3 regions of the Nocardiopsis sp. NPDC049922 genome follow, and region 3 is predicted to be linked to each of the others. Evidence: predicted binding sites of a transcription regulator. Region 3 holds the regulator's gene; each other region holds the start of a gene.
What was found. Region 3 encodes HrcA, which represses chaperone genes, less so after heat shock. Its sites were predicted from a motif close to TTGGCACTCTCNNNNNGAGAGTGCCAA; they were not measured.

Region 1 (7,157 bases), on a different contig from region 3:
CTCGCCGAGACCGCCCGCACGTCGCTGTACGCCGCCGGATACACCCCGGACGTCATCGTCGGCGACGGGGAACGAGTGGAGGCGAATGCCCCGGCGTATCACCGGATCATCGCCACGTGCACCGTCGCACGAGTGCCGTGGTCGTGGCTGGACCAGGTGCGCGGTCGGGGCCGGATCGTCACCCCCTGGTCACCGTCACCGGGAGCTCCGGGCGGTGTGCTCGCCCAGCTCGACACCCACGGCAGAGGTCTCGCCGAGGGCCGGTTCGAGGGGTCGCTGGCGTTCATGTGGGCGCGCGGTCAGCGTCGGACGGGACAACGCGCGCCCGATGCGCACGCGGGCCCCGACCACGTCGAGACCGTCGATGGCGACCCGCGCACGGACTTCCTCGACGGTGAACGGGCCCTGATCCTGTCGCTGCTCGTGCCGGGCTGGTTCCACGGCATGCGCGTGGAGCCGGGTGCCCAGGAGCCGCACGTGTGGGCGGCGTCCGCCCGGTGCTCCTCGTGGGCACGGTGGCACTCGGACGGCCGCGTCGAGCAGGCGGGGGCGCGCAGGCTCGCGGACGAGTTCGCGGCGGGCATGTCGTGGTGGGGCGCACGCGGTGGTCCGGGCGTCGATCGGTTCGGGTTGACCGTCGATCGGGAGAACGCGCGCCAGACCGTGTGGCTCGACGATCCCCAGCACGCCCTGTGGTCCACGCACCGGCAGATCACCTAGGATCCCCGCGTGCCCGTTTCGGGAGATGGCGGGCGCGCGGGATCTACGAGGAGGGGTTCCGCGCTACCGGATGAGCCCTGGAGACACGGAGAGCGCCATAGATTGCAATTAGGACTGCAACTAAGGCGCTCCCGCCGATGGTGACCCCGAGGCGTTGCCCCAGGTCACGCTGGCGGCCCCAGCAGGATTCGAACCTGCGACACCCGCTTTAGGAGAGCGGTGCTCTATCCCCTGAGCTATGGAGCCATGGGTGCGGTGGGGAGGTATCGGTTCCCTCGCCGCTGGGCCAAGCCTAACCCAGGATGGGAGTGCGTGGGGTGTCGGTCGGCCTTCTGGCGGCCTGACTCGGGGACTCTGGACGCTGGGCGCAGTACGCTGCTCTACGATTGGTTGTCCTGGTGGCGGTGTGATGTTGTTCACGCTGTCTGTCGCGATCTGACCGCGTATGCCCCTCTTCCGTCGTGACGGGGGTGGCGGGATGTCGCCACACGCCGCGATGACCAGGGATGACGCCGAACGTTGGAGCGGGTGGCCAGGGGGGACCGGGGAAACCGGTCCGGACGGCCGCGGCCCGGCCGTTCGGCCTCGTGTGTCCGCATGTGGACATGTAGTACGTTGCGATGCGGCCACGTTAGGTGTTCGACGACATGCAGGCGGAGGATCATTCGTGCCGTTCACTGCTGATTCGGCGCGGCGGGGGTTCCGCGTACCGGAGAACGGGGGACCGGCCGCCCTCGCGGAGTCCCTCCGTGGTCGGCGCCACGCGCTCCTGAGGACGCTGACGCTGGCGGTGGCCTCGGCGGTCCTGACCGTGTCCGGAGCCGTCGGCGCGATCGCCCCGGCGTCCGCGCAGGAAAACGACCTGGCGCAGCTGCGAGAGCAGAACGAGGCGGCGACGGAGGCCCTGGAGGCGGCCACCGACGAGTACGTCGAACGCCAGGAGGCGGTGGAGGACGCCCAGGGGGAACTGGTCGACGTCCTCCACGAGCTGCAGCAGACCGAGGTCGAGCTCCGGCAGATGCGCGAACCGCTCGCGCAGCTGGCCAGCACGCTCTACCAGCAGCCCGGCGGAGGCATCCTCGCGATGCTCGCCACGGGTTCGCTGGAGGAGGACCTCCAGACGCAGTCCTACGCGGCCAAGATCGCCGAGGACAACCAGGCGCTCATCCAGGACGCGACCGACCTGCGCGAGGAGCAGGTCCAGCTGGCCAGCCAGGCGCAGGAGTTGCAGACCACCACGCAGCTGGAGCAGGTGGAGCTCGCCGCCGAGGTCGACGAGCTGCGGGAGCAGGCCGAGGAGAGCACCAACCAGCTCATGGAGGAGCTGGAGCGCCTGGGCCTGGATCCCGGTACGTACATGAACCAGGCCGAGTGCGACCCGAGTCGCGCGTCGGACGCCGACGGCTACCCCAACGGGCAGCTGCCGCAGTCCGCCCTGTGCGCGCTCTACGACGACAAGTTCCTGCGCGCCGACGCCGCCGCCGACTTCTTCGAGCTCAACATGCGGTACGTGGAGGAGTACGGCGAGAACATGTGTCTCACCAGCGCCTACCGCGACCTGCCGAACCAGTACCGCGTGTACCGCGAGGTGCCGCCGGGCTTCGCCGCCGTGCCGGGAACCAGTAACCACGGTCTGGGGCAGGCCCTCGACCTCGGCTGCGGCATCCAGAACTACCGATCCGAACGCTGGAACTGGATGGACGCCAACGGACCCGACTTCGGTTGGGTGCATCCCGCGTGGGCCAAGTCGAGCCCCTTCGAGCCCTGGCACTGGGAGTACACCCGCTGACCGCCCGCCGCCGCCCACCGGCCGGGCGGCGGCGCACGGCCGCCCCCAGGGGCGGGGTCAGACCGTCTCCGGGGTGAGCTCGCTGGTGCACTGGCCGCAGCGGCTGGCCTTCTTGGGGACGTCGGTGAGGCAGCGGGGGCACGCCCGGGTGGTGGCCTCCTCGGCCTTGTCGAACCTCTCCAGGAGCTTGCCGACCGGCATGACCACGAAGAAGTACAGGATCGCGGCCGTGATCAGGAACGAGATCAGCGCGTCCACGAACGCGCCGTACATGAACCGGCTGCCGTTGATCTCGAAGTAGAGCTCGTTGAAGGTGGGGATCCCGCCGAAGATTCCGATCAGCGGGGTGATGAACCCTTCGGTGAACGCGGTGACGAGGTTGGCGAAGACCGCGCCGATCACGACCGCGACCGCCAGCTGCACCAGGTTCCCCTGAAGCAGGAACTTCTTGAAGCCGTCCATGGAACTGCCCTACGTAACTCGTGCCGACAAGTGCTCGTGCCTCCAGGCGGGATGCCTGATGTGGCGCTGGGCCAGCATTCACCACGACTGGTGGCCGGTCAACCGCGAATGGTGACGGACAGTCGCGAGGCGACCGCGTGCCCGGCCAGGGCCCTGGCCTCGGCGGGGGTCGCGGCGATGAGCAGCAGCGCTCCGCCCTCCCCGCCCCGGACGTCCCCGTCCGGCACGGCGAGGACCGGCCGGTCGGTGGCCACCTCCTCCGCCGGTCTGGCACGGGGACGGTGGGGGTCGCCGGGGCCGGTGGCGGCCAGCACGTCCACACGGCTGCCGGGGGACAGCAGGTCCACCGACCCGGGGTCGGCCACGCGGACCGGGGCCGCGACCAGGTCGGGGCCGTAGGCGCGGGCGGGCGGATCGGACAGGCGGGCGTCGGTGATCACCTCGCCGCGGCGGACGGGCGCGTTGAGCAGGGCTCCGTCCCATCCGGTCCCGGGGGCGAGGGCCCCGATCGGGACGGCGTGGTCGGGCAGGTCGCGGCGGACCAGGTCCCGCCCGGTCAGGGGACGCGCGGGGTCGAGGTCGTGGGCGGCGACGAGCACCGCCGTGGTGGCGTCCGGAGGGGGACGCACGAGGAGGGTCGCGGTCAGCAGCGCGACGGCGGTGAGCAGGGCGGCGAGGACGCGCCGGCGCCGGTCGACCAGTCGGGTGAGCGCGTGGCGGTGCCGGTGGGGGCGGGAGGGGGTGGTGGCCATGTCACCACGCTAGGCGGCGGAAGGGCGCCGTGGCGGTTGTCCACAGGGTGGATTCGCGCCGGAGTGGACGGTGCGCCGCCGGAGGTCGGCGGCGCTCGGCCGTCAACGGCCGCGGCGGATCAGCTGGCCGCGGCGGTGGTGGTGGAACCGCTGCTCGCCGTGCTCTTGGCGGGGGAGCTGGACGAGCCGGAGTCGGCGGAGGTGCTCTTCGCGGAGTCGGAGGACGAGGAGTCGCCCGACCCGCCGCTCTTGCCCTCGGCGGAGTTGGAGCCGGTCAGCGCGGAGCTGTTGGAGGACGTGCCGCTGTCGGTGCGGTAGAAGCCCGAACCCTTGAACACGATGCCCACGGCGGAGTAGACCTTGCGCAGACGTCCCTCGCACTCGGGGCACACGGTCAGGGAGTCGTCGCTGAAGCTCTGCACGACCTCCATCTGGGCGCCGCACTCGGTGCACGCGTACTGGTACGTAGGCACTGTTCGTGTCCTCCTATAACTGGCACTCTCGCCCGTTGACTGCTAAATAGTAATCGCTCGCCGACCTGGGCCGCGACAGCGCCTCGGGCCGAACACACGCGTCGGGGAGGACCGGAGCGGGACGTCGGCGCCGTCGGGCGCGACCGCCAGCGACAACGCTTCGGCGGGGTCGGTTAATCCCGTTCGGTCCGGTTCGCCCGTCCCCCGGGAGCGGGCCAGACCGCGGCGTCGGGGTCGAACACCCGCAGGCCTCCGCCGGGCGTGACCACGGCGTCCACCGGCCGGTCGTGCGGCTCGCTCGGCACCGACGCCACGAACTCCTCGTCGTGCACCACCGCGATCGACGGCGTGTGCGGTCCCTTGTGCGCGAGCGCCCGGTCGTAGCACCCCGCGCCGCGCCCCAGGCGCATCCCCTCGCGGTCCACCGCCAGCGCGGGGCAGATCACCGCGTCCGCCCTGGCCAGCGCGGAGATCCCGTACCGGTGGCCGGTGGGCTCGACCAGCCCGCGCCCGGCGGGGGCCAGGCTCTCGGGGCCGTCGAAGGCCGCCCAGTCCAGGTCGCCGCCGGGCAGGAAGACCGGCAGCAGCACGTACGCGCCCCGCTTCCACAACGCCGTCACGAGTTTGCGGGTGTCGGGCTCACCGCCGACGGAGTAGTAGCAGGCGACGGTCCCGCCCATGGCCAGCCACGGCAGGTCCATGAGGGTGTCGCGGACCGCCGAACCCACGCGGTCGCGCTCGTCCGTCGCCCGCTCGCGGCGCGCCGCCAGGATCCGCCGCCGCAGCGCCCGCTTGTCCGACCGGTCCGTCGATCCACCCTCACCGTCCATGGCCCCAGTCTGGCACCGCCCGGCCACCGGGGCGCGGCGCGGTACCACCCACGATGAACACCGGATGGCGGTTTCGCGTCATTGGTCCGAAAGCGTCGGGACTTCTCGCACCCGCCTCGGGTGTGGAGGCCACGGGTGACCTGCGGACTGTCCTAGAGTGCCGACATGAGCGCCGACACCGACCAGACGCGGACCCGATCCACCTCCACCTCCGTCACGAAGGCGGTCGTGCCCGCGGCGGGCCTGGGCACCCGGTTCCTGCCCGCGACCAAGGCCACCCCCAAGGAGATGCTGCCGATCGTGGACAAGCCCGCGATCCAGTACGTCCTGGAGGAGGCGGTGGCCGCTGAGCTCCGCGACGTCCTGATGATCACCGGTCGCAGCAAGCGCTCGATCGAGGACCACTTCGACCGCGCCTACGAGCTGGAGGAGGCGCTGGCCGCCAAGGGCGACCAGGAACGCCTCCGGTCGGTGCGCGAGTCCAGTGACCTGGCGCAGGTGCACTACGTCCGCCAGGGCGAGCCGCGCGGGCTGGGCCACGCCGTGCTGTGCGCGGAGGCGCACGTGGGCGACAACCCGTTCGCCGTGCTGCTCGGCGACGACCTGATCGACAACTCCGGCCTGCTCAGCCGCATGATCGAGGTGCGCGAACGCCACGGCGGCAGTGTGGTCGCGCTCATGGAGGTCGAGCCCGAGCAGGTCTCCCTCTACGGCTGCGCGGGCATCGAGCCCACCGACGAGGAGGACGTCGTCACCGTCACCGACCTCGTCGAGAAGCCCGCCGCGGACCAGGCGCCGAGCCGTTGGGCGATCATCGGCCGCTACGTCTGCGACCCGGCGGTCTTCCCCGTCCTGCACGAGACCCCGCCCGGGCGCGGCGGCGAGATCCAGCTGACCGACGCCCTGCGCGAGCTCGCCCGCCGCAAACCCGAGGACGGCGGCACGGTGCGCGGCGTGCTGTTCCGGGGCCGCCGCTACGACACCGGCAACAAGGCCGACTACATCCGCACGGTGGTCGACTTCGCCTGCCGCCGCCCCGACCTGGCCGCCGAGCTGCTGCCCTGGCTGCGCGAGTTCGTCGACCGCCACGAGGGCGGCACGGCCTGAGCGGAACCCGGCGCCATCCTGGTGACAATGGGACATGGGTTCCCCTCCGGTACGGCTGGGGCGCCCACGTGGACCACGAGCCGGAAGGACCCCCGTGAAGACCGTCGAACAGCACGTCAGCGACGTCCTCGGACTGATCGCGCCACCCGAACCGACCGAGCTCGACCTGCTCCAGGCGCACGGGACCGTGCTGGCCGAGGCCGTCGCCTCGCCGGTGTCGCTGCCGGGGTTCGACAACTCGTCGATGGACGGGTACGCCGTGCACGCCGCCGACCTGTCCGCCGCCACCGCCGACGAGCCGGTCACCCTGCCGGTCATCGCCGACATCGCCGCCGGTGACGGCTCCCCGGTCGCGGTTCCCCCGGGCATGTGCGCCCGCATCATGACCGGCGCGCCCATGCCCACCGGGGCGGACGCGGTCGTGCCGGTCGAGTGGACCGACGGCGGGACGACCACCGCGCGCTTCGACCGCCCGGTCAAGGGAGGCAACGCCGTCCGTCGCGCCGGCGACGACGTCCGCGCGGGCGCCGAGGTGCTGCGCCCGGGCGTCCGCGTCGGCGCGGGAGAGATGGGCGTCCTGGCGTCGGTCGGCCGCCGCTCCGTCTCCGTCTTCCCCCGACCGCGGGTCGTGGTGCTGTCCACCGGGGAGGAGTTGGTCGAGCCCGGCCGCCCGCTGGGCCCCGGCCAGATCTGGGAGTCGAACAGCTTCATGCTCGCGGCCGCCGCCCGCGACGCCGGATGCGAGGTGCACCGGCACGGGTTCGTCGGCGACGACGCGGCGACCGTGCTCGACACCCTGGAGGGCCTGCTGACGCGCGCCGACCTCCTCATCACCAGCGGCGGTGTGAGCATGGGCGCCCACGACGTCGTCAAGGAGGTGCTCACCCAGCAGGGCACGGTCGAGTTCACGCAGGTCGCGATGCAGCCGGGCAAGCCCCAGGGGTTCGGGACGGTCGGCCCGGACAGGACGCCGATCCTCACCCTGCCGGGCAACCCGGTGAGCGCGTTCGTCTCCTTCCAGGTC
Region 2 (7,157 bases), on a different contig from region 3:
GACCTCGGACTCCAGGCGGAACCTAGAAGTCCATGCCGCCCATGCCACCGGTCGGGTCGCCGGCGGGAGCCGCGGCCTTCTCCGGCTTCTCAGCGATGACGGCCTCGGTGGTCAGGAACAGACCAGCGATGGAGGCGGCGTTCTGGAGAGCGGAACGCGTGACCTTGGTCGGGTCGATGACGCCCTCCTTGAACAGGTCGGCGTACTCGCCGGTGGCGGCGTTGAGGCCGAAACCGGGCTCCAGGTTCTTGACCTTGTCCGCCACGACGCCGCCCTCGAGGCCGGCGTTGACCGCGATCTGCTTCAGCGGCGCGGCGATGGCGCGGCGGACGATGTCGGCGCCGATGGCCTCGTCGCCGTCCAGGTCGAGCTTCTCGAAGGCCGGGACGCTGGCCTGGAGCAGGGCGACACCGCCGCCGGGCAGGATGCCCTCCTCGACCGCGGCCTTGGCGTTGCGGACGGCGTCCTCGATGCGGTGCTTGCGCTCCTTGAGCTCCACCTCGGTGGCGGCGCCGGCCTTGATGACGGCCACGCCGCCGGCCAGGCGGGCGAGACGCTCCTGGAGCTTCTCGCGGTCGTAGTCGGAGTCGGTCCGCTCGATCTCGTTGCGGATCTCGTTGACGCGACCGGCGATCGCGGTGGCGTCACCGGCGCCGTCCACGATGGTGGTCTCGTCCTTGGTGACGACGACCTTGCGGGCGCGGCCGAGCATGTCGAGCTCGGTGTTCTCCAGCTTGAGGCCGACCTCCTCGGTGATGACCTGGCCGCCGGTCAGCACGGCGATGTCGCCGAGCTGGGCCTTGCGGCGGTCACCGAAGCCCGGGGCCTTGACGGCGACGGACTTGAAGGTGCCGCGGATCTTGTTGACGACCAGGGTCTGGAGAGCACCCTGCTCGACGTCCTCGGCGATGACCATCAGCGGACGGCCGGCCTGGAGGACCTTCTCCACGACGGGAAGGAACTCGTTGTTGTTCGAGATCTTGGAGTTGACGATGAGGATGTAGGGGTCCTCGAGGACCGTCTCCATGCGCTCGAGGTCGGTGGCGAAGTAGGGCGAGATGTAGCCCTTGTCGAAGCGCATGCCCTCGGCGAGCTCCAGCTCGAGCCCGAAGGTCTGCCCCTCCTCGACGGTGATGACGCCTTCCTTGCCGACCTTGTCCATCGCCTCGGCGATGGTCTCGCCGATCTGGGTGTCGCCGGCGGAGATCGAGGCGGTGGAGGCGATCTGCTCCTTGGTCTCGACGTCCTTGGAGAGCTTGCCGAGCTCCTCGTTGATGCGGGCCACGGCGGCCTCGATGCCGCGCTTGAGACCGATCGGGTTGGCCCCGGCGGCGACGTTGCGCAGACCCTCGGAGACGAGCGCCTGGGCGAGCACGGTGGCGGTGGTGGTGCCGTCACCGGCGACGTCGTCGGTCTTCTTGGCGACCTCCTTGACCAGCTCGGCCCCGATCTTCTCCCACGGGTCCTCGAGCTCGATCTCCTTGGCGATGGAGACGCCGTCGTTGGTGATCGTGGGGGCGCCCCACTTCTTCTCCAGGACGACGTTGCGGCCCTTGGGGCCGAGCGTGACCTTGACGGCGTCAGCGAGCTGGTTCATGCCACGCTCGAGGCCGCGACGGGCCTCCTCGTCGAACGCGATCAGTTTGGCTGCCATTGAGTTCTTGTCCTCCCGTGACCGGGCTGGTACGCGATGGGACGAGGCGTGCGCCCGCGACGGACGACCGCGGCCGCACCGGCAACCCCTCTGCCGGCCGCCGCGATCTCGCAGCCTCGATCCTGGTTAGCACTCAGGAAAGGCGAGTGCTAACCAGGTCCCTTTTTAGCACTCGCCCCTGGAGAGTGCAAACGATGTGGTCACGATTTCCACAGCCCTCTCACCAGGGTTTACCTGGGACGATCCGGAACGACGTGCGGATTTCGCGCTGGGTGGACACGGTCGGGCCACCCGGTCCAGGTCAGCGGGCCGACCGGTGCACGGAGCGGGCGCCGACGGCGAGCGCCACGACCGCCAGGCCGAGCGCGACGACCCACCCCACGCCCACCGCCGAACCCCATTCCCCGGCGAACAGGGCGCGCTCGGCGTCCACCACGTAGGCGATCGGGTTCAGCCGCGACAGCGCGTACAGCCACCCCGGCGCCAGATCCATCGGCAGCAGCACCCCGGACAACAGCATCAGCGGCATCAGAGCGCCCTGGACCACCGGCGCGAAGACATAGGTCTGCCTGGCCGCCAGAGCCGCCAGGTACGACAGCGTGGACAGCCCGACCCCGAGCACCGCGAGCAGTGCCAGGCCCACGACGGCGTCCAGGGGCGCGACCCGGAACCCGAACACGACCACCAGCGCCAGGACGAGCAGCGTCTGCGCGACCACCATGGCCACGTCCGCGAGCACCCGTCCGAGCAGCAGCGACACCCGGCTCGCCGGGGAGGCCAGCAGCCGCTCGTGCGCGCCCGACGCCATCTCGGGCAGGAGACCGAAGCCCGCGAACCCGCCCGCGAACAACGCGAGCATGACCAGGAGCCCCGGCACGAACCACTGCCAGGAGCCCTCGCCCGTGGGACCGCCGAGCCCGTCCAGCAGGGGCGAGAACAGCGCCAGATAGAGCACCGGCTGCAGCATCCCGAACAGGATCAGCGCGGGTCGCCGCAGCACCAGCCGCCCCTGCCGCTGGAAGACGATCCAGGTGTCGCGCGCCATCGTTCCCCTCACCTTGGTCTCCGACGGAGGTTCCGTCCTCGTCGGCGCGGTCATCGCTCTCCCTCTCTCAGGCTGCGTCCGGTCAGGGTCAGGAAGACGTCGTCCAACGTCGGTCGGCTCACGCTCACGGTGAGCGGCGTGACGCCCGCCTCGTCGAGCGAGCGGAGCAGCCCCGGAAGGGCGGAGTCGCCGCGCTCCACCCGGACGCGGACCTCGTGGTCGCGGCCCGCCCCCTCGACGACCTCCGCCGTCCCGGCCGACGGCAGCGGTTCCACGGCCTTGGCCCCCAGTCGCGCGGAGTCCGCGTCCTCGGTGGTGAACGTGACCAGGTCGCCGGAGACCCGGCCCTTGAGCTCGTCGGCGGCGCCGTCGGCGATGACCCGGCCGTGGTCGATGACCAGGACCCGCTCGGCCACGCCGTCCGCCTCCTCCAGGTAGTGGGTGGTCACCACGACGGTGGTGCCGAACTCCTCGCGCAGGCGGGTCACGTGGCCCCACAGGTTGGCGCGGCTCTGCGGGTCGAGCCCGGTGGACGGTTCGTCGAGGAACAGCAGTCCGGGGCGGTGGATGAGGCCCATGGCGATGTCGAGGCGTCGGCGCTGACCGCCGGAGAGCGCGCCGACCACGCGGTCGGCCGCTTCGCCGAGTTCCAGCAGATCGAGCAGTTCGCCGCAGCGGTGGCGGGCGGTCCGCCGGTCGAGCCCGTACAACAGGCCCTGGGTGTACAGCTCGTCGCGGGTGAGCTGGTCGTCCCCGGCGCCGTGCCCCTGGCCGACGAACCCGATCCGGCGCCGCACCTCGGCGGGCTCGGCGCGTACGTCGCGTCCGGCCACCTCGGCGGTGCCCGAGGTGGGTGCGAGCAACGTGGTGAGCATGCGCAGGGTCGTGCTCTTCCCGGCTCCGTTGGGCCCCAGGAACGCGACCAGTTCTCCCTGGTCGACGTCGATGTCGACGCCCCGGACGGCCTCGACCGTCCGTTTGCCGACCCGGAAGTGCCGGGTCAGCTCCCGTGTGTGGATCATCCTCGCTCCAGTATTAAAACTTGAATGTGAGGACGAGTGTGCCCGATCGATCGGCAGTATTCAAGTTTTAATACGTCTCGCCGGATCTCCCGCCGCACGGTGGAACCGACCACCGCCCCGGACGCGTCAGAGGACCGACGGCGCCCGCCTCCCGCGCCGCACCGACACGGATCGGCCGCCGCATGAACAAACTCCCCATCCTCGACCCGACCCTCCCCGAGGCGATCCACCGCGCCGTGCGTGAGAAGCCCGACTCCCTCATCGCCACGGAGCCCGGAACCGCGCCCGTCGGACGGGGCCACCGGTTCGGGCGGGCGGTGCGCGGTGTGGCCGTGCTGGTGCTCTCGATCGCCCTCATGATCACCGTCCAGTACCTGTACGGCAGGTGGTGGTCGATGGCCGCCGGGTGCGCCAGCCTGTTCCTCTACCTGCCGCCGCGGCCGGAGGAGGACCGGCTGCGGAACGCGCTGAGAACGGGCGCCTCCACCATCCTCCCGTGGTGGATCTGGGCCATCCCGATGTCCTCCTTCGGTGCCTGGTTCCCTTTCGGCATCCTCCACCTCGTCACCTTCAACAGCTTCGTCGGCGGCGCACCCAAGCAGGAGGTGCGCGTTCCCCGCGACCGCTTCGTCCTGCCCAGCGAGATCGCCCGCGCCGACCGTGACCGGCTGCGGCGGATGCGGGAGGTCATCGGCACTGTGGAGAGGGCCCAGACCGTGCTGACGCCCGGCTTCGACGGGCGGGACGCGCTGCTGGTGCTCCGGGAGGAGGAGTGGCGACTGGCCGAATCGATGCGGCGTATCGCACCGCTCGCGCGGGAGATCAACGACCTGGACGGGAGGGCCGCGTCCCACCGCGTGCGCGAGGCCATGCGCCCCCAGATCGCGGTGCTCGACGAGGTGCGTGCCGCCCACGCGGCGGCCGTCGACCGCGCCGAGTCCTACATCGGCCCGGTCAAGCGGGCGTTGACCGCCCACGAGGAATGGGAGCAGTGCCAACGGCTGGCCGCGAGCGGCGGCGCCTTCGCCGACGTCCTCGCCGAGACCCGCGGACGCGACCACGGGTCACTCGCCGGAGCCCCCGACCTGGAGTCCGACACCGCGCTCCAGGCCGCCCGGCTCACCCTGACCCGGCGCACGGACGAGGCGGCCGAGGCCAACGCGTGGCTGCTGAACGCCGTCAGGGGAGGGAACCGGTAGGCGGGCCCGGGGGTCAGTCGCCGGTGGGCGGCAGGCCGAAGGCGCCGGCGTCGTCGTCGGCCATCGTGTAGCGTCCCTCGCCCAGGGAGTCGATGAGTCGACGGGTCCAGCCGGTCTCGGCATCGATCGTCGACCGCCAGAGGCCGAACAGCTCGGCCAGGTGCGGCGGCCTGTCATGGCCCTCACCCGACGCCGAACGCACCTCGGAGCCGACCTCCTCCAGCCCGGCCAGGCGCCGTTCCAGCATCGCGATCGCCTCGGCCCGCGGCAAGGCGGTCATCAGGGTGACCCCGGCGCAGAGCAACGCGTGGTCGTGGCCGGAGTGGCTCAACGCCGCGCACAGCAGCCGGTGGAACTCGGCCTCGCCGTCGTCGGTCAGCGCGTAGGAGGTGCGGTCGACCACGTCGTCGCCGTCGGCCACGAACTCCCGCAGCTTCCCCTCCTGGCTCAGCTTGCGCAGCGCGTGGTAGATCGAGCCCCACTTGACGTTGGCCCACTCCCCGGCGTTCCAGGAGAGCAGTTCCCGCCCCACCCGGTACCCGTGTGCCTGCCCGTGCATCCGCACCACGCCCAGGACCAACAGCCGCGTCGCCGACATCTCCACCCTCGTCCGTCTCGGTGCCCCCAGCCTACGAGCGGCGTCGACGGGGGCCGACCGGCCCCGGACACGACGAACGGGGCGGCACCGTCCTCCCGGGGGGTGGAGGACGGGACCGCCCCGTTCGGGGCCGCGGTTCCGCGGCGGCGGCTCAGCAGCCTCCGGCGACCGCCGGAATGATCGAGACCTGGGCGCCGTCGGCCACCTCCGTCTGGAGGCCCTTCTCGAACCGCACGTCCTCGTCGCCCACGTACACGTTGACGAAGCGGCGGACCTTGCCCGCGTCGTCGAGGATCCGGGCCCGGATGCCCGGGTAGTTGGCCTCCAGGTCGTCGATGACCTCGGCGAGGGTCGCGCCCTCGGCGGTCACCTCGGAGGCGTCGTCGGTGTAGGTGCGCAGGATGGTGGGCACGCGGACGCTGGCGCTCATGTCGTGTCTCTTCCTTCGTCGGGTGGGGTGCGGGGCCCGGGACGCGTCACCGGACCCCGCGAGGTCGTCGGGGTGGCCGCCGCGGCCGTCAGGCCAGGCCCGCCTCGGCGAACGCGGACAGGGACGGCGCGATGGTGGCGGTCACGCCCGCGTCCACGGCGCCCAGGGTCTTGAGACCGTCGCCGGTGTTGAGCACGACCGTCTCGGCCTTCGGGTCGAGCTTGCCCTCGCGCACGAGCTTGCGCAGGACGCCGGTGGTGACGCCGCCCGCGGTCTCGGCGAAGATGCCCTCGGTTCGGGCGAGGAGGTTGATCGAGTCGACCACCTCGGCGTCGCTCACGTGCTCCACGGAGCCGCCGGTGCGCTTGGCGATGTCCAGGACGTAGGGCCCGTCGGCCGGGTTGCCGATGGCCAGCGACTTGGCGATGGTGTCGGGCTTGACCGGCTGGATGACGTCGTGGCCCGCCTCCCACGCCCTGGCGACCGGGGAGCACCCGGTGGCCTGGGCACCGAAGACCTTGTACGGGCGGTCCTGGACCAGGCCGAGCTTGATCAGCTCCTGGAAACCCTTGTCGATCTTGGTGAGCTGGGAGCCGGAGGCGATCGGGATGACGATCTGCTCGGGCAGCCGCCAGCCGAGCTGCTCGGCGATCTCGTAGGCCAGCGTCTTGGAGCCCTCGCCGTAGTAGGGGCGCAGGTTGACGTTGACGAAGCCCCAGCCCTCACCGGCCGGGTCGCCGATGAGCTCGGAGCAGAAGCGGTTGACGTCGTCGTAGTTGCCGTCGATGGCCACGACCTTGCCGCCGTAGACGGCGGCCATGACCACCTTGCCCTCCTCCAGGCCCGCGGGGATGAACACGCAGGACTCGAACCCGGCGCGGGCGGCGGCCGCGCCCACGGCGCCGGCGAGGTTGCCGGTGGAGGAGCAGGACAGGGTGGTGAACCCGAAGGTGCGGGCGGCCTCGACGGCGATGGCGACCACGCGGTCCTTGAAGGAGTGGGTGGGGTTGCCGGAGTCGTCCTTGATGTGGAGGGAGTCGAGGCCGAGCTCGGCGGCGAGGCGGTCGGCGCGGACCAGCGGGGTCAGGCCGGGGTTCATGTTGGGGAGTTCGGCGACGTTGGTCGGCACCGGCAGGAGGGAGCGGTAGCGCCAGATGTTGTTCGGGCCGCTCTCGATGTCGGCGCGGGTGACGGTCCCGAAGTCGTAGG
Region 3 (7,157 bases):
GCCGTAGGGGCCGGGCTGGCCGTGGGGCGCCTGGGCGCCGGGGAACCGCGGAGGCTGGGGCTGTCCGAACCCCGGCTGGCCGGGCTGACCCGGCTGGGGAGCGAACCCGGACTGGGCGGCCGCGAGCTGCTGCCCGTAGGACTGCGGCGGCGCGGCCTCCGGCTGCGGGGCGTACGGCGACTGCCCGCCGGACGGCTGCGCCTGTCCGTGCTGGGCGGGCGACTGCGGAGGGTACGCCTGCCCCGGGGCGCCGGGCGGCGGCGCGAAGCCCGGCTGGCCGCCGTACGGCTGCTGCCCCTGCACCGGCTGGCCCTGGAACCGCTGCCCCGCCTGGTCCGGCGCGGGCTGCTGGGGGAAGGCCTGGGGCTGCGGGGCCTCCGGCTGGGGGGCGTACGGGGACTGGGAGGCCTGGCCGTAGTCCGGCTGCCCACCTGAGGGCTGCCCGTAACCCGGCTGCCCGCCGGACGGCTGACCCGCCTCCGGCCGCGGCGCGTACGGCGACTGTCCACCGGAGGACTGCGCGTATCCGGGCTGGCCGCCGTACGGCTGCTGCCCCTGCACCGGCTGGGCCTGGTACTGGGGCTGCCCCGGCTGGGGGGCGTAGGGGGACTGGCCGCCGGAGGGCTGGCCGTAGCCCGGCTGACCGCCCGAGGGCTGTGCGGCGTCCGGCTGCGCGTACCCCTGGGGATGGGGCTGGGCGGCCTCCGGCCGCGGGGCGTACGGCGACTGCTCACCGGACGGCTGGGCCTGCCCGGGTCGGGCGGGCGGCTGCTGCGCGTACCCCGGCGCCTCGGCCTGGTCCGGCTGTCCCGGAGCGGGCTGGGGCGGCTCCGGCGGTTGGCCCTGCGGGTCCTCCGGGGACGGGGGGTTCGTCGGGGTCTCGCTCATGCTGTTCCTTGGCTCCGCTGCTGAGGGGCGGTTGTTCTCTGTGGGGCTGTGCCGACGACCGCGGAGGGCCCGGGACGGGCGACCGGCACGACCGGACGCAGGGCGTCCTCGCCGTCGCCTGGTGTGAATCCTAGTGTTCGCCGGGATGCGGTCCCGTAACGAAGTCGATGAGCTCCTCCACACGGCCGAGAAGGGACGGTTCCAGGTCGGCGTACGAACGGACCGACCCCAGGATCCGGCGCCAGGCCTCACCGGTCTCCACGCGCCAGCCCAGGGCCCGGACCACCCCCTCCTTCCAGGGGATACCCCGGGGCACCTCCGGCCAGGCCGCGATGCCCACGCTGCGGGGGCGCACCGCCTGCCAGACGTCGACGTAGGGGTGTCCGGTCACCAGCACGTGCTCGCCGCGGACCCGTTCGGTGATCCTGCTCTCCTTGGAGCCGGGCACCAGGTGGTCCACCAGCACGCCCAGCCGACGGCCGGGGCCGGGCGCGAACTCCGCGACGATCGCGGGCAGGCCGTCGACGCCCTCCAGGAACTCCACGGCCACGCCCTCCACACGGAGGTCGTGGCCCCAGACCCTCTCGACCAACTCGGCGTCGTGCACGCCCTCGACGTAGATGCGGCTCTCACGTGCCGTGCGCGCCCGGGCGTCCGTCACCGCGATCGAGCCCGAGGCGCTGCGCAACGGGCCTCTCGGGGCGCCGGCGGGGCGGACGAGGGTCACCGGCTCGCCGTCCACCAGGAACGCCGCCGGCTCCAGGTCGAACACGCGGCGGCGGCCGTGCCGGTCCTCCAGGGTCACGGTCGCCTTGTCCCAGGCCACCACGGCGCCGCAGAAGGTCTCCTCGACGTCCTCCACGACCAGGTCCCGGCTCAGCGGCGTCTCGCGGACCGCGCGCCCGCCGGGTCGCCGCCGGTCCTCGGCCAGCACGTCGCGGCCGTAGCGGCCGGTTCCCTTGGTAGCCACGGTCGTGCAGTCTACTGGTGCGGGGCCCGCGCCCCGTGAGGCGATCGGGCGTGGCCGACGACACGGCCGCGACGCGCGCGCCCGACGCCGTCCAGGCCGGACGGGAAGGGAAGATCGGGGAGGGGCGGCCGCGTTACTACCCGCGGGTAGCCGACCGCGTTTGCTACCGGGCATAGAATTAGCACTGAGGACCACGGAGTGCCAGGAGGTGGCGAGTTGCTGGATGAGCGCAAGCTCGCGGTCCTGCGTGCGGTCGTCGAGGACTTCGTCAACACCAACGAGCCCGTGGGATCCAAGGCTCTCGCCGACCGGCACCGCCTCGGGGTCTCACCCGCGACCATCCGCAACGACATGGTCGCCCTGGAGGAGGACGGCTACATCACCCAGCCGCACACCAGCGCCGGGCGTGTGCCGACCGACAAGGGCTACCGCCTCTTCGTCGACCGCCTCTCCTCGGTCAAGCCGCTGTCGGTGGCCGAGCGGCGGGCGATCGAGTCCTTCCTCACCGGAGCCGTGGACCTCGACGAGATCATCGCGCGCACGGTGCGCCTGCTCGCCCAGCTCACCCGCCAGGTCGCGATCGTCCAGTACCCCTCGCTGACCCGTTCGTCGGTGCAGCACGTCGAACTGGTGCCCCTGGGGGCGATGCGACTGATGATGGTCGTCATCACCAACACGGGCCGGGTCGAGCAGCGGGTGATCGACGGTGCGGGCGAGATCAGCGAGAGCGCCGTCGCGGATCTGCGCTCCATGCTGAACCGGGCCATCGCGGGACTCCCCCTCGGAGACGTCCCGGACGCGGTGGACGACCTCCCCGCCCAGGTCGACCCCGAACACCGGCCCATGGCCGTCTCGGTCCTCTCGATCCTGTTGGAGAGCCTCGTCGAGCGGCACGAGGAGAAGATCGTCCTGGCCGGGACCGCCAACCTCGCGGCGGTGGACTTCGCGGCCAGTCTGCGGGACGTTCTGGAAGCGCTGGAAGAGAACATGGTCCTCATCCGTTTGCTGGGTGAGGCGAAGGACCCTTCGATGCTGACCGTGCGCATCGGCGAGGAGAACTTCCACGAGGGTCTGCGGTCCACCTCCATCGTGTCGGCCGACTACGGCGTGGGAAACCAGTCGCTGGCCAAGATCGGAGTCGTGGGTCCCACCCGGATGGACTACCCGGGAACGATGGGCGCCGTGCGTGCGGTGGCCCGGTATGTCGGACAGATTTTGGCAGGACAGTAACTCAGTGGCCAGAGACTATTACCAGGTTCTCGGGGTGCGTCGTGACGCGTCCAAGGACGAGATCAAGAAGGCGTACCGTCGGCTCGCACGCGAGCTGCACCCGGACATCAACCCGGATCCCGCCACCCAGGAGCGCTTCAAGGAGGTGACCCAGGCCTACGAGGTCCTCTCCGACGAGAACAAGCGCCGGATGTTCGACATGGGCCAGGACCCCTTCGCTCCGGCGGGCGGCGGCCCCGGCGGCTTCGGCGGCGCGGGCGGGTTCGCGTTCGACGACATCATGAACGCGTTCTTCGGCGGTGGTCAGCCCGGCGCGCGCGGTCCGCGTGAACGGGTGCGCCGCGGACGCAGCATCAAGATCCGCGTCGAGCTGGACCTGAAGGAGACCGCCTTCGGCGTCAGCAAGGACATCACCTTCCCCACGGCGATCCTGTGCGAGACCTGCCAGGGCGAGGGAACGGCCGCCGGATCGCACCGCAGCACCTGCGACATGTGCCACGGCCAGGGCGAGGTCTCCCAGGTCACCCGCTCCTTCCTCGGGCAGGTCATGACCTCGCGCCCCTGCCCGCAGTGCTCCGGCCAGGGCACGGTCATCACCGACCCCTGCGCCGACTGCGCGGGCGAGGGCCGGGTGCGGGAGAAGGTGACCCGCACGGTCAAGATCCCGGCCGGCGTCGACGACGGCACCCGCATCCAGCTCGCGGGCGAGGGCGAGGTCGGCCCCAACGGCGGACCGCGCGGCGACATCATCCTGGAGATCGTCCAGCGCCCCCACCCCACCTTCGAACGCCGGGGCGACGACCTCCACTGCACGGTGACCGTTCCGATGACGGCCGCCGCACTGGGCGCCTCCTTCGCCTTCGACACCCTCGACGGCACGGAGAACATCGACCTGCGCCCCGGCACCAACTCCGGTCACGTCATCACCCTGCCGAACAAGGGCGTCACCCACCTCGACGGAGGCGGCCGGGGCGACCTGCGCATCCGCGTCGACGTGGAGACCCCCTCCAAGCTCGACGAGGAGCAGGAGGCCCTGCTGCGCAAGTTCGCCGAGCTGCGCGGCGAGGACCAGTCGCCGGGCCGGTTCAGCCCCGGTCACGGCGGACTGTTCGCCAAGCTCCGCGACGCCTTCGGAGCCAAGTGACCCCGCCGGTCTTCCTGGTCGGGACCGCCGACCTGGCGGCCGACCGGATCGAGGTGTCGGGTCCGGAGGGGCGGCACGCGGCCGTCGTGCGCAGGATCCGCGAGGGCGAGACGGTCGACCTGTCCGACGGCCTCGGTCGGCGTGCGCGCTGCACGGTGACCGGGGTCGCCAAGGACGGGATCGTCTGCCAGGTGGTCGACCGCTGGGACGAACCGGAGCCCAGCCCGCGCCTGACCGTCGTCCAGGCCCTGCCCAAGGGCGACCGCGGCGAACTGGCCGTGGAGATGATGACCGAGGCCGGGGTGGACACCGTCGTGCCCTGGGCGGCCGAACGCTGCGTCACCCGCTGGAAGGGCGATCGGGCGGCCAAGGCCCTGGGCAAGTGGCGCGCCACCGCTCGGGAGGCCGCCAAGCAGGCGCGGCGCGGACGGCTGCCGGAGGTGGCCGACCTCGCCGACCGCACGGCCGTGGCGACGCTGCTGGCCGAGACGGACCTCGCCGTCGTCCTGCACGAGGACGGCGCCCGGCGCCTGGCCGACCTCGACCTTCCCCGGGACGACGGGGCCGGGATCGTTCTCGTGGTCGGCCCCGAGGGCGGCTTCTCCGACGCCGAACTCGACGCCTTCGCCGCGGCCGGGGCGGTCCGCGCCCTGCTGGGGCCGACGGTCCTGCGCACCTCCACCGCCGGGGTGGCCGCGCTGTCGGTGCTCCAGACGCGCACCGGGCGCTGGTGAGGGGCGCCCGGTCCGCTGACGGTCGGTCAGTGCACCGTGGACTCCACCGGAGCGGTGGTGGTGTCCCTGCCGCCCGCGCTGTTCCCGGGGGACTCGCCGCCGTTGCCCGTCCCGCCCGAACCGTCCTCCTGGCCCGAGTCGCCCTCACCGCCGCCGTTGCCGCCCGTGCCGCCCCCGGAGTCCTCGTCGGTGGGCTCGTCGTCGGGGGTGACGCACTCGCCCTCGTCAGCGGGGGGCGCTGACGGCTGGGCACCGCCGTCGGAGCTCTCGTCCCCGGCGGGGGAGGCCTCGACCGCCGAGCAGGTCTGCGTGGCCTGGACGTCGTCGGGCGACGAGGACGGCGCTTTCGAGGGTTCCGGGGTGGGCGTCGGCTCGTCCGCGGGCTCCGGCGCAGGCGCCGCCACGCCACCGCCCGCGTCGGGGGCGGGCGCGGTGGTGGCGACATCGTCCTCGGACGGCTCGGCCGCCTGGGGCGCGCCCTCGCGGTCGGCGCCCGCCGGGACGATCTCCAGCACGTGGTCGCGGACCTCGGGGCTGGAGACGACCACGGACGCGGCGATCAGGACCGCTCCCGCCACCGCGAGCGTCGGTCGTAGCCAGGGCAGTCCGAACCACGCCCAGCCGCGCCCGCGTTCGGTCCGCTCGCGGATCAGGTTCAGGGCCTCGGCGGAGGGCTCGACCGCGTCCGCCTCGGATCTCAGGATCGAGCGGAGTCGGTTCTCGAACGCGTCGTTCTCGGATGGACTGGTCATGTCGTCTGCTCCAGGACAGAGCGCAGTGCGGAGATGCCACGGGACGTGTGACTCTTCACCGCGCCCTTGCTGATCCCCATGGCGTCCGCGATCTGCGCCTCGGACAGGTCGCCGTAGTACCGGAGCACGATGGCCTCTCGCTGACGGGTGGGTAGTTTACGCAGGGCCCTGATGACGGCCTCGCGTTCCAACTGACTCATGGCGCCGTGTTCCGCGCTGGGAGCGTCGGGCAGCGCCTTGGGTGCGTGCTTCTCCACGACGGCCCGGTGGCGCAGTACCGACCGCGCCTTGTTCACGACCGCCTGCCGGAGGTAGGACAGGGCCTTGTTGGGATCGCGCAGGCGTCGCCAGGCCGAGTGCATGGCGACGAAGGAGTCCTGCACGACCTCCTCCGCGGTCGCGTGGTCCCGGACGAGCAGCGAGGCGAGACGGACCAGGGGGCGGTAGTGCTCCCGATAGAGTTCGGTCACCGCGTGGTCGGCGTCCCAGGCCACGGCGAGGGGAGCCGTGGTGGCTCCCGCCACCATGGTTTCTGTCGTCACATCAGTTCGACGCACACCCTTGTCGCGGGGTTTACGAAAGGGCATACCTCTTCTTTTCCAAGTAGGGGTGCGTTTCAGGCCGAACACGCAGGAGGTGGACGTCAGCGGAGGAGGCCGACGACCCGCCGCGCACGGGTGCAAAGCCTATCGTGCTTCTCTCAAAGGAGACGCGGTACCAGGGCTTCCGGTCCCGAACCCGGTGGCGTTCGGCCGACCGGACCTGCGGCATCATGGTGACCGGACAATCCGAGACGGCCGCTCCGGCAGCCCGCCGTGCGGGCCCGTGGGCGGGAACAACCGGGCGACAGTCCCCCGACGGAGGTACGCGATGGCCGAGGCCGACTGCCTTTTCTGCAAGATCGTGCGGGGGGAGGTGCCCGCCGAGATCGTCCGCGAGGGGAAGCGCACCGTCGCCTTCCGCGACATCAACCCCCAGGCGCCCACCCACGTGCTGATCGTCCCGCGCGACCACCACCCGGACGCCGCGACCGCGGCCGCCGCCGGGACGGGGCTGTTGGACGAGATCGCGCTGGAGGCCCGTGAGGTGGCCGAGGCGGAGGGCGTGGCCGAGTCGGGGTACCGGCTGGTGTTCAACACCGGGAGCGGCGCCGGACAGACGGTGTTCCACCTGCACGGGCACCTGCTGGGCGGGCGCGGGCTGAACTGGCCTCCCGGGTAGGGGCGCGGTGCCCCGGGCGGTCGAAAAAGCGATCGAGCCGGGCGGGGGCGCGTTGGTAGACTCAAGGCGTGGTCCCAGGGACCGGTGAGCCGCCGGAGGCGCCGGTCCAGGGACGGGCCCGGTACCGGATCGGGTGCCGGAGGCGGCGCACCCCGCCGGAGAGGGCGGGGTCGGAACGAAGGGTGGGGCAGGGGCCGCAAGGCCACGTCATGGCCGAG

Region 1: AB0I72_RS02115 (FmdB family zinc ribbon protein) is a predicted target of HrcA. The motif match lies at 4,216-4,242, and genes of this name have one in related genera.
Region 2: groL (chaperonin GroEL) is a predicted target of HrcA. The motif match lies at 1,820-1,846, and genes of this name have one in related genera.

What each region holds. Positions count from the first base shown of each region.
Region 1 is NZ_JBFAME010000001.1:442,145-449,301, reverse strand. Features, by position in the region: gene AB0I72_RS02140 (rRNA adenine N-6-methyltransferase family protein) at 1-720, shown strand, start outside; tRNA gene AB0I72_RS02135 (tRNA-Arg) at 891-966, opposite strand; gene AB0I72_RS02130 (D-alanyl-D-alanine carboxypeptidase family protein) at 1,388-2,509, shown strand; gene AB0I72_RS02125 (MscL family protein) at 2,567-2,971, opposite strand; gene AB0I72_RS02120 (Flp pilus assembly protein CpaB) at 3,070-3,723, opposite strand; gene AB0I72_RS02115 (FmdB family zinc ribbon protein) at 3,843-4,196, opposite strand; gene AB0I72_RS02110 (5-formyltetrahydrofolate cyclo-ligase) at 4,370-5,026, opposite strand; gene galU (UTP--glucose-1-phosphate uridylyltransferase GalU) at 5,192-6,133, shown strand; gene glp (gephyrin-like molybdotransferase Glp) at 6,228-7,157, shown strand, end outside.
Region 2 is NZ_JBFAME010000001.1:567,186-574,342, forward strand. Features, by position in the region: gene groL (chaperonin GroEL) at 23-1,654, opposite strand; gene AB0I72_RS02715 (ABC transporter permease) at 1,956-2,699, opposite strand; gene AB0I72_RS02720 (ATP-binding cassette domain-containing protein) at 2,750-3,721, opposite strand; gene AB0I72_RS02725 (hypothetical protein) at 3,904-4,920, shown strand; gene AB0I72_RS02730 (PadR family transcriptional regulator) at 4,934-5,518, opposite strand; gene AB0I72_RS02735 (ubiquitin-like small modifier protein 1) at 5,670-5,948, opposite strand; gene thrC (threonine synthase) at 6,037-7,157, opposite strand, start outside.
Region 3 is NZ_JBFAME010000002.1:371,357-378,513, reverse strand. Features, by position in the region: gene AB0I72_RS05925 (DUF3097 domain-containing protein) at 1,019-1,858, opposite strand; gene hrcA (heat-inducible transcriptional repressor HrcA) at 2,075-3,088, shown strand; gene dnaJ (molecular chaperone DnaJ) at 3,093-4,232, shown strand; gene AB0I72_RS05910 (16S rRNA (uracil(1498)-N(3))-methyltransferase) at 4,229-4,966, shown strand; gene AB0I72_RS05905 (hypothetical protein) at 4,993-5,718, opposite strand; gene AB0I72_RS05900 (SigE family RNA polymerase sigma factor) at 5,715-6,245, opposite strand; gene AB0I72_RS05895 (histidine triad nucleotide-binding protein) at 6,589-6,939, shown strand; gene AB0I72_RS05890 (PhoH family protein) at 7,149-7,157, shown strand, end outside.